2 regions of the Pseudarthrobacter sp. MDT1-56 genome follow, and region 1 is predicted to be linked to the other one. Evidence: riboswitches for the same ligand, from Rfam matches in the RefSeq annotation. Region 1 holds a riboswitch; the other holds the start of a gene.
The links. A riboswitch is a leader RNA that binds a small molecule or an ion and turns the genes downstream of it on or off. The one in region 1 is predicted to bind S-adenosylmethionine.
Positions count from the first base shown of each region.

Region 2: linked by a shared signal. The riboswitch ahead of AC50YC_RS05970 (aminotransferase class V-fold PLP-dependent enzyme) and the one ahead of AC50YC_RS16655 (DUF1737 domain-containing protein) in region 1 are both predicted to bind S-adenosylmethionine.

Region 1 covers NZ_JBWZCK010000012.1:97,873-105,114, forward strand. The annotation lists gene pabB (aminodeoxychorismate synthase component I) at 1-1,440, shown strand, start outside; gene cls (cardiolipin synthase) at 1,447-2,922, opposite strand; gene AC50YC_RS16650 (aminodeoxychorismate lyase) at 3,016-3,978, shown strand; SAM riboswitch class IV at 4,072-4,186, shown strand; gene AC50YC_RS16655 (DUF1737 domain-containing protein) at 4,282-4,509, shown strand; gene AC50YC_RS16660 (rhodanese-like domain-containing protein) at 4,506-4,925, shown strand; gene AC50YC_RS16665 (O-succinylhomoserine sulfhydrylase) at 4,926-6,134, shown strand; gene AC50YC_RS16670 (glutamate--cysteine ligase 2) at 6,157-7,242, opposite strand, start outside.
Region 2 covers NZ_JBWZCK010000003.1:210,174-217,415, reverse strand. The annotation lists gene AC50YC_RS05995 (hypothetical protein) at 1-150, opposite strand, end outside; gene AC50YC_RS05990 (fluoride efflux transporter FluC) at 213-587, opposite strand; gene AC50YC_RS05985 (fluoride efflux transporter FluC) at 584-997, opposite strand; gene AC50YC_RS05980 (metal-dependent transcriptional regulator) at 984-1,697, opposite strand; gene AC50YC_RS05975 (class I SAM-dependent methyltransferase) at 1,734-2,492, opposite strand; gene AC50YC_RS05970 (aminotransferase class V-fold PLP-dependent enzyme) at 2,584-4,062, opposite strand; SAM riboswitch class IV at 4,097-4,210, opposite strand; gene AC50YC_RS05965 (glutamyl-tRNA reductase) at 4,334-5,683, opposite strand; gene hisN (histidinol-phosphatase) at 5,791-6,603, opposite strand; gene rsgA (ribosome small subunit-dependent GTPase A) at 6,713-7,242, opposite strand, start outside.

The DNA.
Region 1 (7,242 bases):
GAGAAGATCTCCGCGGTCCCTGACCCGGCCCGGCTGTTCGAATCGCTCTTCGGCCGCTCCGTCAATGCCGTCTGGCTCGATTCCTCCTTGGCGCCGGACGGCAGCGTGGCGGCGGAGCGGAGCCGCTTCAGCATCCTGGCCGACGACGGCGGCCCGTTCGGCCAGTCGGTCCGGCACATTTCGGGCACCACCCGCGTGAGTGTCGGCAACGCCAGCGTCAGGACCGAGGGTCCGTTCTTCCGCTGGCTCGACGGTGTCTGGGGCCGCAGTGACCTCCGCGCCCCGGATGACTACCCCTGCGATTTCACCTTGGGCTGGCTGGGCTACCTCGGCTACGAACTCAAACGTGAGACCGGCGGCAGCGACGTCACGGCCGTATCCCCCGACGCCAGCCTGCTGTTCGCCGGCCGTGCCGTGGTGCTGGACCATGGTGAAGGCACGGTCTGGCTGCTGGCCCTGGACACCGCGGACGCCGGCGACTGGCTGGAGGCCGCCCGCGCCGCCACCGGGACATCATCCGGACCGGCGGCGGCAGCCGGCGGCAGCGACGCCGTCGAACCATCCGCCCCCGGCCATGGCCCGGACTTCTCCGCGCGGGATTCGGAAGTCTCCTACAAATCCAAAATCACCCTGGCCCAGCACGAGATCGCCGAGGGCAACACGTACGAGGTCTGCCTGACCACCGCCCTGGCAGCGGAACTGCCGGCCGGCTCCTTGGACCCGCGGCAGGCCTACATGGCGCTGCGCCGCAGGAATCCCGCCCCGTTCGCGAGTTACCTGCGGTTCGGGGACCTCACCGTGGCGAGCACCTCGCCGGAGCGTTTCCTGCGGATCACGGCCGACGGCGGGATGCGCGCGGAGCCGATCAAGGGCACCCGGCACCGGGACGCGGATCCCGCACGGGACGCGCTGCTGCGGCACGAGCTTGAGTCCTCCCCGAAGGACCGCGCCGAGAACATCATGATTGTGGACCTGCTGCGCAACGATCTCAGCCACTTCGCCGTCCCCGGCTCGGTGACGGTCAGCCGGCTCTGCGCGATCGAAAGCTACGCCACGGTCCACCAGATGGTGAGCACCATCGATGCCCGGCTTCGGCCCGGGATGCCGCGGGCCGAGGCCGTCGCGGCCTGCTTCCCGGCCGGTTCCATGACCGGCGCCCCCAAGGTCAGCACCATGGCCATCCTGGACCGGCTCGAGGGCGCACCCCGGGGTGTGTACTCCGGCGCGATCGGCTATTTCTCGCTCAACGGCGCGACCGACCTGGCGGTTGCGATCCGCACCCTCGTCCTCACGGCACAGGCCGGAGGCGGCACCGGGCTCAGCCTCGGCGTCGGCGGAGCGATCACCGCGGATTCCTCGCCGGAGGAGGAGTACGAGGAGATCCGGACCAAGGCCTTCGGGGTCCTCTCGGCGCTTGGCGCGGAGTTCCCGCCCGGCTGACGCCGGTTACTGCAAGGTCGCCGTCAGCCGGGCGACGTTGTCCACGTATTTGACCCCCATCGGCCGCTTCATCCAGTCATCGAGCGTCAGTTCGCGCGAAATGCCCCGGTACGTGTCCTCGACGGCGCTGATCCGCTGCACGATGTCCTCGCCCAGAAGCATCACCGAGACCTCGAGGTTCAGCGAGAAGGAGCGCATATCCATGTTGCTGGAGCCCAGCACGGCCACCTCGTTGTCGATGGTGAAGTGCTTGGCGTGCAGCACGAACGGGGCCTTGTACAGGTAGATCCGCACCCCGGCTTCCAGCAGCGCCTCATAGTAGGACTGCTGGGCGTGGTGGACCAGGAACTGGTCGCCCTTTTCGGAGACGAAGAGCTCGACGTCGACCCCGCGCTGCGCCGCCGTCGTCACCGCGTACAGCAGCGAATCATCGGGGACGAAGTACGGGCTGCAGATCGAGATCTTGCGCTGCGCCGAGTAAATCAGCGTGTTGAAGAGCCGCAGGTTGTTTTCGGTGATGAAGCCGGGGCCGCTGGGCACCACCTGGGCGGTGATGTTTCCGGCGTGCAGTTCGGGCCGGTGCGCTAGCTGGCCCTCGAGGGATTCGTCGGTTTCACTGAGCCAGTCGGTGGCGAAGACGACGTTGAGCGTGGTGACGATCGGTCCGCGCAGGCAGGCCATCAGCTCGACCCACTCGCGGCCGATCTTGCGGTGCCGGGAGTTGTTGTAGGAGGGCTCGATCAGGTTCTGCGACCCGGTGAAGGCGATCTCACCATCGATCACCATGATCTTGCGGTGGTTCCGCAGGTCCGGCCGCCGCCACTGCCCGTGCACGGGCCGCAGCGGAAGCATGGGCCGCCAGCGGATCTTGCTGGCCTTGAGCCGGGCGATCAGCTTGCTGTAGCCCTGGATGCGCAGGGTCCCCAGGTGGTCGAACAGGAGGCGGACTTCGACACCGCGTTCGGCCGCCTTCTCCATCTCGGTCAACAGCTCGTCCGTGACGTGGTCCGAGCTCAGGATGTAGAACTCGGCGTTGACGAACGACTTCGCCTCCCGGACGGCAGCCGCCATCGCCTTGATCGAGTCCGGGTAGCCGGGCAGGAGCTCCACGTGGTTGCCGTCGACCATCGGCAGCGAGCCCAGGGTCTTGTTCAGTTCCGCCGCTGAGGACACCCATTCCGGGCCCTCGTAGCGGCTTTCCACCATCGCCAGATCGGAGGCCCCGGCGCGTACCCGGGTGTTCACGGCGTCCTGCTGCGCCCGGCGCTTGCGGGAGAGCCGGAAGTTGCCGAAGAGCAGGAAGAGGACCAGGCCGACGGCCGGAACGAAGAAGATGATCAGGAGCCAGGCCATGGCCGTGGTGGGACGGCGGTTTCCGGGGATAATGCCGAGGGCCAGGACCCGGATGGCGAGGTCAACCACGGTCAGGATCAGGATCACCCAGGACGGGAGAGTTTCCGCCAGGGAAAATGGCCACAACACAGACGAACCCCTCAAGTTCCAGACCCGCGGAAGAGTTCCGGAACGGGCAACGGTCAAATCCTATCCCGCAGCCCGCCGCACTAAGCTGAAGCCATGACTTCTCATGCTGCCGCCCCCGCCCCTGTCCCGGTGCTGGTCTTCCTGGATCCGGCGTTCGACGGCGGCCGTCTGGCCGATGCCACCAGGCCGCAGCTGATGGCGACGGACCAGGGCGCGACGCGCGGCGACGGGGTCTTCGAGTCGCTGCTGGCCGTGGGCGGGCAGCCCCGCAAGCTCCAGGCGCACCTGGACCGGCTGGCCGGGTCGGCCCGGCTGCTGGAGCTGGACATCCCTGCGGAGGAAACCTGGCGCCGGGCCATCGAGACGGCGATCGGCGAATTCCGGCGCCAGCACGTGCCGGGCGCCGGGACCGTCGAGGACGACGAACTCGTGGTCAAGCTCCTCGTGACCCGCGGCGTCGAAGGTGCGGGCACGCCCACCTGCTGGGTCCAGGCCTCCGCCCCCGGGCCCGCCGGGAGGCGCCAGCGCGAGACCGGCGTCGACGTCATCCTGCTGGACCGCGGCTATGACAGCGACATCGGGGAACGGGCCCCGTGGCTGCTCATGGGCGCCAAGACGCTGTCCTACGCCGTCAACATGGCCGCGCTCCGCTACGCGCATGCCCAGGGCGCGGACGACGTAATTTTCACCTCCGCGGACGGCCGGGTGCTGGAGGGTCCGACCTCGACTGTGTTGCTCGCGCACCTGGAGACGTCCGACGACGGTGCCGGCGGGGTGCGCACCGTCCGGCGGCTGATAACGCCCCAGCTCGACAGCGGGATCCTGCCCGGCACGTCGCAGGGTGCCTTGTTCATCGCGGCCAAGGCCGCCGGCTGGGAGCTGGGCTACGGCCCGCTGGAGCCCCGAGACCTGTACGACGCCGACGCCGTCTGGCTGATCTCCAGCATCCGGCTGCTCGCACCCGTCAACCACATCGATGGCAAAGAGATCGGCACCCCCGAGCTGCGCCGGCAACTCACCGCAGAGCTCAACGCGCTCTACGCCACAATCGAGTAGTCCTCCCCTCCCCCGCGTTGCGGGGCGGAGCGTTACTTAACATGACGACGGCGGCGATGCAGGCCGGCGTTGCAGGTGTTACGTTTTTTGGTGAGTAATGAGAACCGGCGCCAAGCCCTGACTTGCCGGTCGGCAACCCTCCCTTTCGCGGCGGGGTGCCTCAGGTGAATACTCGGCATATCGACCATTCGAGCTGCAAGCGTGAAAGATAGGAGATCCGTCGTGCCTGACGCGTCCGCCCCCGCTGTCCCCGGGACAGCACCCGCCCCGTCCCCCGCAGTCCCCGGTGCCGCCGAGGAAAAACTGGCCTACCGCCTGTTTTCCGGCCCCGATGACCGCGCCTTCTGTGAGCGCGTCTCGGCCGCCCTCGCCGAGGGCTACGTGCTGCACGGCAGCCCGACCGCCACCTTCAACGGCAGCAGCGTCATCGTGGCGCAGGCCGTCGTGCTGCCGGCGGCGATCGCCAGCGCCGATGCCGCCGTCGCCAACGCCGTTGATGACCTCGAGTTCGACGGCGAGGGCCACGCGTGAGCTACGCCGGGGACCTCAGCCCGCAGGAGGCCTGGGCCAAGCTGGAGAAGGGCGCCATCCTGGTGGACGTCCGCACCGAGGGCGAATGGGCCCACATCGGCATCCCCGACACCGCGGCCGCGGGCACCAAGCGGAACGATCCGCTCTTCATCCAGTGGAACCTGGCCGGCGGCGTCCCCAATTCCCAGTTCGTTGAGCAACTGAAACTCCAGGCTCCCGAGGGCGAAGGCACCGAACTGGTCTTCCTTTGCCGGTCCGGCGCCCGGTCCATCGCCGCGGCGATTGCCGCGACGGACGCCGGTTTCATTTCCTACAACATTCTTGAGGGCTTCGAAGGCGAACCGGACCGCCACGGCGAGCGCACTGTCAACGGCTGGAAGAACCGCGGCCTGCCCACCAACCTCGGAGAGCACTAAGTGACCTTCAACCCTGATGCCGCCGGCTGGAGCGCCGACACCCAGGCCGTCCGCGGCGGACTCGACCGCACCGGTTTCCAGGAAACGTCCGAACCGGTCTTCCTGAACTCCGGCTTCGTCTACGAATCCGCGGCCGCCGCGGAGCGCGCCTTCACCGGCGAGGACGAGCGCTTCGTTTACTCCCGCTACGGCAACCCCTCGGTGGCCACTTTCCAGGAACGGCTCCGGCTGCTCGAAGGCACCGAGGCCTGCTTCGCGACCGCCTCGGGCATGTCCGCGGTCTTCACTGCCCTCGGGGCCCTGCTGGCCGCCGGCGACCGGGTGGTCGCGGCCCGTTCGCTGTTCGGATCCTGCTTCGTGATCCTCAACGAAATCCTTCCCCGCTGGGGCGTCGAGACGGTCTTTGTGGACGGCCCGGACCTGGAGCAGTGGCGGTCGGCGCTGTCGGAGCCCACGACGGCGGTCTTCTTCGAGTCGCCGTCGAACCCGATGCAGGAAATCGTGGACATCGCCGCCGTGAGCGGGCTGGCGCACGCCGCCGGGGCGACGGTCGTCGTGGACAATGTCTTCGCCACCCCCCTGCTGCAGCGCTGCGGGGAGCTCGGCGCCGATGTGATCGTGTATTCGGGAACCAAGCACATCGACGGCCAGGGCCGGGTGCTCGGCGGGGCGATCCTGGGCACCAAGGAGTTCATCGAGGGCCCGGTCAAGCAGCTCATGCGCCACACCGGCCCGGCCCTTTCCGCCTTCAACGCCTGGGTGCTGACCAAAGGGCTGGAGACCATGGCCTTGCGCGTGAACCACTCCTCCGCCTCCGCGCTGCGGCTGGCCGAATGGCTGGAGGAACAGCCCGCGGTCAGCTGGGTCAGGTACCCGCTGCTGCCGTCCCATCCGCAGTACGATCTGGCTGCCCGGCAGATGAAGGCCGGCGGCACCGTGCTGACCTTTGAGCTCTCCCCGTCCGCCGGGCGTTCGGCGAAAGAGGCCGCGTTCGCGCTGCTGGATGCGCTGCGGATCATCGACATCTCCAACAACCTGGGCGATTCGAAGTCCTTGGTCACCCACCCGGCCACCACCACGCACCGCGCCATGGGGCCCGGGGGCCGGGCGGCGATCGGGCTCAGTGACGGCGTGGTGCGCCTCTCCGTGGGCCTTGAGGACATTGAGGACCTGACCCGCGACCTCGGCCAGGCGATGAAGCAGGTCTAGGACTGTTCCGGCCCGCGGTGGGTCAGCCGCGGCGGACCCGGCCCAGGGATGAGTCCCCGTCGGTGAGGTCCCCGGTGACGGTTCCCCGCAGGGTCACTTCGACGGCCCGTTCGACGACGGCGGCCAGGCCGCCTGCGTGGTACGGCTCCCGCTGCAGCTGCGACCCGGTGCCCTCCGCCAGGATCCGGCCGACGCCCGCCCGCACCAGCTCCAGCTCGCCCTGTTCGGCCAGCACCGGTGCGACGAAATCCACCAGTGCGTGGACCACCTCCGCGGCCGGGGCCGGGGTGAAGGTCCCGAAGTCCAGCAGCTGCCCGCGCAGTCCGCAGTTGCTGGCCTGCCAGGCCGCCATCCGCAGCAGCAGCGTCGGCACCGGGGCGGGGTCGACGCCGTCGTTCCATTCCCGGGACGCCGATTCCACGAGCGCGCGCACCAGCACGGCGATCAGCGCCGCGTCCTCGGCGCGCAGGCAGACATCGGCGACCCGGATCTCCACGGTTGGATGATTCCGGCACAGCCGCGCGTCGAAGTAGACCATTCCCTCGTCCATCAGGACGTTGCTTTCCACCAGCCGGGTCACCAGTCGCCGGTAGACCGGCAGGCTGCCGAAGATCATCGTGGGACCCGACCCCGGCCAGCGGTTCCACGCCTGGGTGCGGTAGCTTTCGAATCCTGTCTCCGCGCCGTTCCAGTAGGGGGAGTTCGCGCTGAGGGCGATCAGCACGGCGAGCTTGTCGCGGATCCGGTCCATCACGGCCACGCCTTCCTCCGGAGACTCCACGAAGGTATGGACGTGCAGTCCGCAGGTCAGCTGGTTCCGGACCGTGAGTCCGAAGCGCTGCTGCATGGTCAGATAGCGCTGATTCGGCGTCAGGTGGGTGGCGGAGCCCTGCGGCGAGGTGGCGAGGGCGGCGACGCGGCCGCCGTGCACCTGGGCGGCTTGGTCCGCGTGGGCCCGGCCGTGGTTGAGCTGCCGGAGCAGTTCGGTGTAGTCCAGGCACGGCCGCGTCTGGGTTTCGATCTGTTCCAATTTGAGTTCATAGCTGAAATCGGTGCCCTCGCCGATGTCATGCAGCCGTGCCGGGTCGACCGGGCCCGCGTCCTGCCT
Region 2 (7,242 bases), on a different contig from region 1:
GCGGTTGGCCTTGGACTGCACGAGCCAGGCCGGCGGGTTGTCCAGGAGGTCGCCGAGCTCGGCGTCGCTCAGCCGGGGCGGGATGCCGTGACGGTGGGCCATTTCCAGCGGAATGTCGAGGATCTGGGCTGCTTCACGTCGGGTAACCATCCTTCAACGATACGGGATGGGACGGTCCCCGAATCGCCGTCAGGACGCCGGAGTAAGGCTCGTCACAGCCCCGTGAGGGCCAGGCCGAGGGCTGCCGCCGCAAGGCCGGCGGCCAGGTTCGCGGCAACGTTGAGCGCGGCGGCGCGGTAGCGCGTCTCGCTCACCAGACGCACCGTGGCGGTGGTCCAGGAACTGAAGGTGGTGAGACCGCCGGCGAGCCCGGTCGAGAGGCCGGACTGCCACTCGGCACCGAGCCCCAGCTGGCCCGTGAGCCCCAGGGCGGCGCCGATGATGAAGGACCCCGCCACGTTCACGGTGAGGGTCGCCCAGGGCCAGTGCGGATGGCGCCCCGGGTGGTGCGCAAACCAGGAGTCGACGGCGAAGCGCAGCAGGGCGCCGGCGACGCCGAAGAGTCCCACCAGCACGGCGGTAATCATGAGGCCCCGCCGCTCAGGTCGGCCAGGGCCTTGCCCGTTTTCCAGCCGGCGGCCGCGGCGCCGAGGCCCAGGACCAGTGACAGGCCCAGGTAGCCCAGCCAGCTGGCATGGAAGCCACCACGGAACTGCTGGTCGATGGCGAACACCACGGCCGAAAAGGTGGTGAAGGAACCCAGTAGTCCGGGGCCGAGCCCGGCACGCAGCCAGAAGGCGGTCTTTGGCCGGGCGATCCAGACCGTGGTGAGGGCCGCCAGGACAAAGCTGCCGACGACGTTGATCACCAGGGTGGTCCAAGGGATGGAGCCCGCTGTCTCGGGGAACACGAGCCCGGCACCGTAGCGCAGTTCCGTGCCGATCAGTCCGCCGACGGCGACGGCCGCCCACGCACGCCAGCCGTTAGTTTCGCTCAAGGCTGCAGCCGGGATGGCCGGACTCGCTGTGCACCCAGAGGGCGGAGGCGACTTCCTCGGCGAGGTCGAACTCGTGCCGGGCCGCACCGGATCCGATGCGCACCACCAGGGCGCCGCCGAACGGCTTGCGGCCCAGGACCTCCACGTCCGCGTCCAGATCGATCTCCTCGGCGGAAAGGTAACGCAGCAATTCAGGGTTCTCGTCGCTGATGCGGGTGATCCGGCCCGTATGCCCGTCATCGAGTTCGCTCATCCGGTAGGCAGCGGGCATCACGATGGAACCGTCTGCGGCCGGGATCGGATCGCCGTGCGGGTCCCGCACCGGGTTCCCGAGCTTGGCTGCCATCCGGTCGATAAAAGTGTCCGAGACGGCGTGCTCCAGGAGCTCGGCCTCGTCGTGGACCTCGTCCCAGCGGTAGCCGAGTTCACGGACCAGGAAGGTTTCGATGAGCCGGTGCCGCCGGACCATGGACAACGCCAGCCGGACGCCGTCGGCCGTCAGCGTGATGGCGCTGTAGGGCTGGTGGTCCACGAGGCCCTGGTCCTTGAGCTTGCGCACCATTTCGGAGACCGAGGAGTTGGCTACGCCGAGCCGTTGGGCCAGCTGGGTGGAGGTGATGGGCTTGTCCTGCCACTCCGTAAAGGAGTAGATGACCTTGACGTAGTCCTCGATCGAGGAGGAGGGCAGACTGGTCTTCACAGTTTCCAGCCTACCGTCAGGCGGCGCCGGAGACGGTCAGGCCCGGACGGCCCGCCAGCTCTGCGTCAGGTAGGGGAGCGGAAGGACCTCGCCGGGGCGGTGGCCAAGGTGCTCGTGGAGGTACCAGTCGAGGTTGCCCAGGACCTTGGCCCGGGTTGTTTCGCTGGCGGCCAGGTAGTAGCTGCGGGACTTCGTCAGCTCCATGATGTCGGCGGTCCGCACCGGATCTTCCCATCGGGTGAGGTGGCTCTCCAGTCCCGTGAATTCCGGGCCAAGGGGCGGTGTGAAGTGCGGTTTGTGCACATCGCCTGCATGCATGATGCGTGAGAGGCGGTGCACCCAGGGAACGGACGTGTCCAGCTGGTTCCAGGTCAGCCCCAGTACCCCGTGGGGGCGGAGGATCCGTGCGATTTCTGCACTGGCCAGGAGCGGATCGCACCAGTGCCAGGCCTGGGCGACGGTGACGACGTCGAACGCCCCGGCGGGCAGTCCGGTGCGCTCGGCGGTACCCTCGACGGCGGTGACGCCCGGGAGCGTCCGGCGCAGCTGTTCCAGCATGTCGGCGGACGGGTCCACCGCGACTGTGTGCAGGCCGCGCGCGACCAGCAGGGCGGTGAACTTCCCGGTGCCGGCGCCGAGGTCCGCGGCGTCCCTGGCGTTCCGGGGGACCAGCCAGTCGGCCGAATCGTCGGGGTACCCGGGACGGACGCGGTCGTAGTGTTCCCCGCCGTCCTGGAAACTCTGCCCCAGCTCCTGGCGCCGTTCCCGATGCAGTTTGGGTCCGCCGCGTGCCACGTGCGATCTCCTTCGACAGGTCCGGATGGTACCTTTCGAATTTACCGCACGCGGCAGGGGCGGTGGTTCCCCGCCGGACCTCAGCGGGCTGTCAGTCCTGGGTGCAGGGGGCCGCGCCGGCGGTGCCGGGCGTGTTGGGGGCCCAGTGCGGGTAGCTGCGGGTGTCGTTGGACGGCACCCAGCGTCCGGCGTCCACGACGTAGTCCCAGCCGAGGCCGGTCCGGCGCAGTTCCTGGAGGGCGGCGAGCAGCCGCTGGGCGTCCTCCAGCCGGGACCCCACACCAAAACTGGCCCGCAGCGAGCCCGACGGGAGCCCGAGCCGCCGGAGCAGGGGGTGCGCGCAGAAGCGGCCGTCGCGCAGCCCGATGCCGTGTTCGGCGGACAGGTACGCCGCCACCAGTCCCGCGTCGTAGCCTTCCACCGAGAAGTTGACGACGCCGATCGTGCCGGTACCGGTGGCGGTGCCCGCGGCGTTGCCAGGCCCGGCGCCTGCCGGAGAGTCGAAGGAGGCACTGTCCGAGAAGATCTGGTGGACCGTCACACCGTCAATCCGGGCAAGGCCCTCAACGAGGAAGGACCGGATGGCGTTTTCGTGCGTGTGCCACTGGTCCGCGTCCAGATCGGCGATCACCTGGGTGGCCCGGGCCAGGGCGGCGGCGCCAAGGACGTTGGGGGAGCCGCCTTCATGCCGGGCCGGGCCGGTGGTCCAACTGACGCTGTCAATCCTGGCGTCCTGCACGGCTCCGCCGCCGGCCAGGTGCGGGGTGCCGGCGTCGAGCCAGTCGGGACGGCCGATCAGAACCCCGGCGCCGAACGGTGCGTAGAGCTTGTGCCCGGAGAAGGCAAGGTAGTCGACGTCGTCCGCGGCGATGTCGATCCGCCGGTGGGGCGCCAGCTGGGCGGCGTCCACGACGATCCTGGCGCCGTAGTCGTGGGCCAGGGCGGCCAGGGCCCGGATCGGCAGGATCTCGCCGGTCACGTTGGAGGCGCCGGTCACGGCGAGCAGGCTGACGCCGCTGTGGGCGAGCTCCGCGCGGAGCAGTTCCAGCGTGGCGGCGAGGGTGGGGGCGGCGATGACGCTGCGGTGCGGGACGCGCTGCCACGGCAGCAGGTTGGCATGGTGCTCAATGTCGAGGTACAGCACCTCGCCGGTGTGCACGCCGTCGACGGCGGGCAGGCACCCGGCCAGCAGGTTCAGGGAATCGGTGGTGTTCCGGGTGAAGATCACCGCATCGTCCGGCCGGCCGCCCACGAACTCCCGGACAATGGTGCGGGCGTTCTCGTAGACCGAGGTACTGATCTGCGAGGCGTAGCCGGCGCCGCGGTGGACGCTGGCGTAGTACGGCAGGATCTCGTTGAGGTAGGCCGAGACCACGGACAGGGCAGGGGCCGAGGCGCCGTAGTCCAGGTTGGCGTAGCGGACGTGGCCGCCCTGAATGAGCGGTGCCTGGATCTCGGCGCCGGTCACGGCGGCCAGCGGCCGTCGGGCTACGGCGAACCGCGCGTCGGGACGGGCCTGGCTGGCGCCGGTCTGAAAGTCAGGGGTGGCAGGAATGGTGGCAGTAGTCATGGGACCTCGCTCGAAAAGGACCCCACACACCGGGGATCCGCGCTTGCCGGGTCCGTTCCGGACCGGCCAGGTCGTCACCCGGGGCACCCCACCGCGAATGGAGGGTTGCCGGCCAGCAAACCGGGGTTTAGCGCTGGCACTCGTGACCTGCTTCGAGCCTAGGACATGCCTGCTGCCGCAGAAAGGCGGGACATGAATGTGAAGCCGTTTGTTACGCGAGGCGCGCGCCGGTTATTACCGGACAGCCCCAAGGCGGATCGTGGCGCGACGATCAAGAGGCAGCAATACCCCGCTCAGGGGTCGGGGCGGCAGCCTCATTGTCGGCCTGGACGCTGAGGCCGAACAGCGTATGCAGCGCCGCCGTGTAGTCGTCCTGGCGTCCGAGGGCGGCGAGCTCCCGGGCGCGGACCGTCGGGGTATGGAGCACGCGCCGGATCATGCGCCGGAGGGCGAGGTTGACGTCTTCAGTCGAGGCGCCCCGGGCGTGCTGTTTGCTGACCCGCTCCATTTCGCTCACCAGGACCTGTTGGAGGTGCTCGCGCAGGGCGACGACGGCGGCATCGACAGCGCGGGCCGCGTCTTGCTCCTCGAAGTGGCGTGCCGATTGCCGGACCAGGGCGCGCGCGAGGCGCAGCGCTTCGGCATCCGCCGGGGGAGCGGCGAGGTGGACCGATTCCAGCGTAATGAGGTCCACCCCCGGCAGTTCCGCCACGTGCGGGTCGAAATCGTGGCTGGGAGCGAGGTCGATGACGGTGAGGGGACGCGCCGCACCCGCACGCCACCGGGCGAGGGCGGCAGCGTCGACGCGGACCCCTGCACCGCTACAGCCAATGACAAGATCGGATCCGGCAACGGCTGCCGGCAACTGCTGTGCGGAGATGGCTCTACCGCCCCTGGCCGCCACGAAGGCCTCCGCGCGGCCGGAATGGGAGAAGACGGAGATCTCGGAACATTTTCGGTTCCTGAGCAGCTCCGCCACGTAACCGGCGTAGGAACCGGTACCGAAGAGAACGGCCGACGTCCCGGTGGTCCCGGCCCGCCTCGTTCCGGCGGCGAGGTCCAAGGCGACCGAAGCGATGGATCTGCCCGCGTTGCTGAGCGAGGTCTGAGCCCCGACATCCTTGGCCGTGCGGGACGCGGCCTGGAACAGCCTGCCCAGCCGCCCGCTGGTGGTTCCGGCGGCCTGTGCGTCGGCGAGAGCGCGCCGGACCTGGCCGGCGACTTCGCGCTCACCCACAACGACCGAGTCCAGGCCCGCTGCAACGGCGAAGAGATGTTCGACAGCCGTGGTTCCCCGGAGTTCCTCGAAAAGGGCCGAAAGGCGGATCGTTGGCAGCCCGGAGCAGAACTGGACTGAATCGAGGACGTCTGCGCGAGCGGCTTCAAGGACCGCCAGGGACGGGACTTCGCAATAGATTTCGAATCGGTTGCAGGTGGACAGGACCACGGATGCTGCGACGGGCGGACTGCCGGTAAGAATATGCTGTGCGAGCCCGGCGGAAGCGGCGTGCAGGGCGGCGGCGGACGCGGGGTCCAGGTCCCGGTACTTCGCCACGAGCACCAGCAGAACGGGGCTGACGACGGAGGTGCCGCGAATCGAGGCTTGATGTGTGTCAGACAAGGCTGCTCTCCTCCCAAAAAGATGCCCTAGTCTTGAGGCCGGCTGTCGGGGCCGGCGTCTTTGACAGAGTCGTACAGGGAGGTTGGGGAATCCTTGGAAGCGGGTTGTTAGAGCAGGTCGTCCAGGCCCGGGTTGAGGCGCTTGAGAACCTCCGAGTGCAGGATGGAGTTGGTGGCGAGGGCGTTGCCGCCGAAGGGGCCGTCTTCGCCTTCGAGGGAGGTGAAGCGTCCCCCCGCCTCCGTGACGATCGGGACCAGCGCGGCCATGTCGTAGAGGTTCAGTTCGGGCTCGCAGGCGATGTCGACGGCACCTTCGGCCACGAGGCAGTAGGACCAGAAGTCGCCGTAAGCGCGGGTCCGCCAGACCTTCTCGGTGAGGTCAAGGAACTCGTCGAGGTTGCCGCGCTGCTTCCAGCCGCCCAGGCTGGAATAGGACAGGGAGGCGTCCGAGAGCTTGGAGACGTTGGAGACTTTCAGCCGGGTGGCGGCAGCCAGCGAACGGCCCATGTAGGCTCCGGCACCCTTGGCGGCCCACCAGCGCTTGCCCAGCGCCGGGGCGCTGACGACGCCGACGACCGGCTCGCCCTCGTCGACGAGGGCAATCAGGGTGGCCCAGACCGGGACGCCGCGGACGAAGTTCTTGGTCCCGTCAATCGGGTCGATGATCCACCGGCGGGAGCCATGGCCGGAACTGCCGAACTCCTCGCCAAGGACGGCGTCGCGCGGACGGGAGCGGGAGAGCTGGCCGCGGATGGCCTCCTCGACTGATTTGTCGGCGTCGGTCACCGGCGTCAGGTCCGGCTTCGTCTCAATCCGAAGGTCGAGCGCCTTGAAGCGGCTCATGGTCTGGGAATCTACGGAATCTGCCAGTACATGGGCAAGGCGCAGGTCATCGTTGTAGCTCGAAGCGGGTTGACTCATGGTTCCAAACTACCGCCAAAGCGGGCTGCGGGGCGGGAGGCCACGGGCCTGCGCCGCCGGATGCGGCCGGGCACGGGGCGGCTGACGGCCGGACAGCCGGCCTGCCGGACTAGGAGACGGTACCCAGTTCCTTGACGTCCTGGGCTTCCATCCGCGGGTCCGTCCCCAGCAGGCGGCGGAGCGAGGCGAGCCGGGCGGGGCCGGACTCGCCGGCATGGCCGGCAGCAACCCAGGCGTCCACCCCGCAGTTGACGGCACTGGAATCGTGCTTGCATCCCCGCTCGCAGTCGTCGGTGCCTGGCTCGAGGTCCGGGAAGGAGCGCAGGATCCGGTCGGGATCCACGTGGGCAAGGCCAAAGGAGCGGATGCCGGGGGTGTCGATGATCCAGCTGCCCGGCGGCGCCTCGTTGACCTTGAGGGCCAGCGCGGAGGAGGAGGTGTGGCGGCCGCGCCCGGTCACGGCGTTGACGCCGCCGGTGGCGCGCTCGGCGCCGGTCAGGGCGTTGACCATGGTGGACTTGCCCACACCGGAATGGCCCAGCATGACGGTGACCTTCCCGTCGAGGTGGGCGCGAAGCTGGGAGACGGCGTCCTTGTCCAGCCGGGCGGAAAGTCCGTCGTCCGAGCGGGCATCGATGC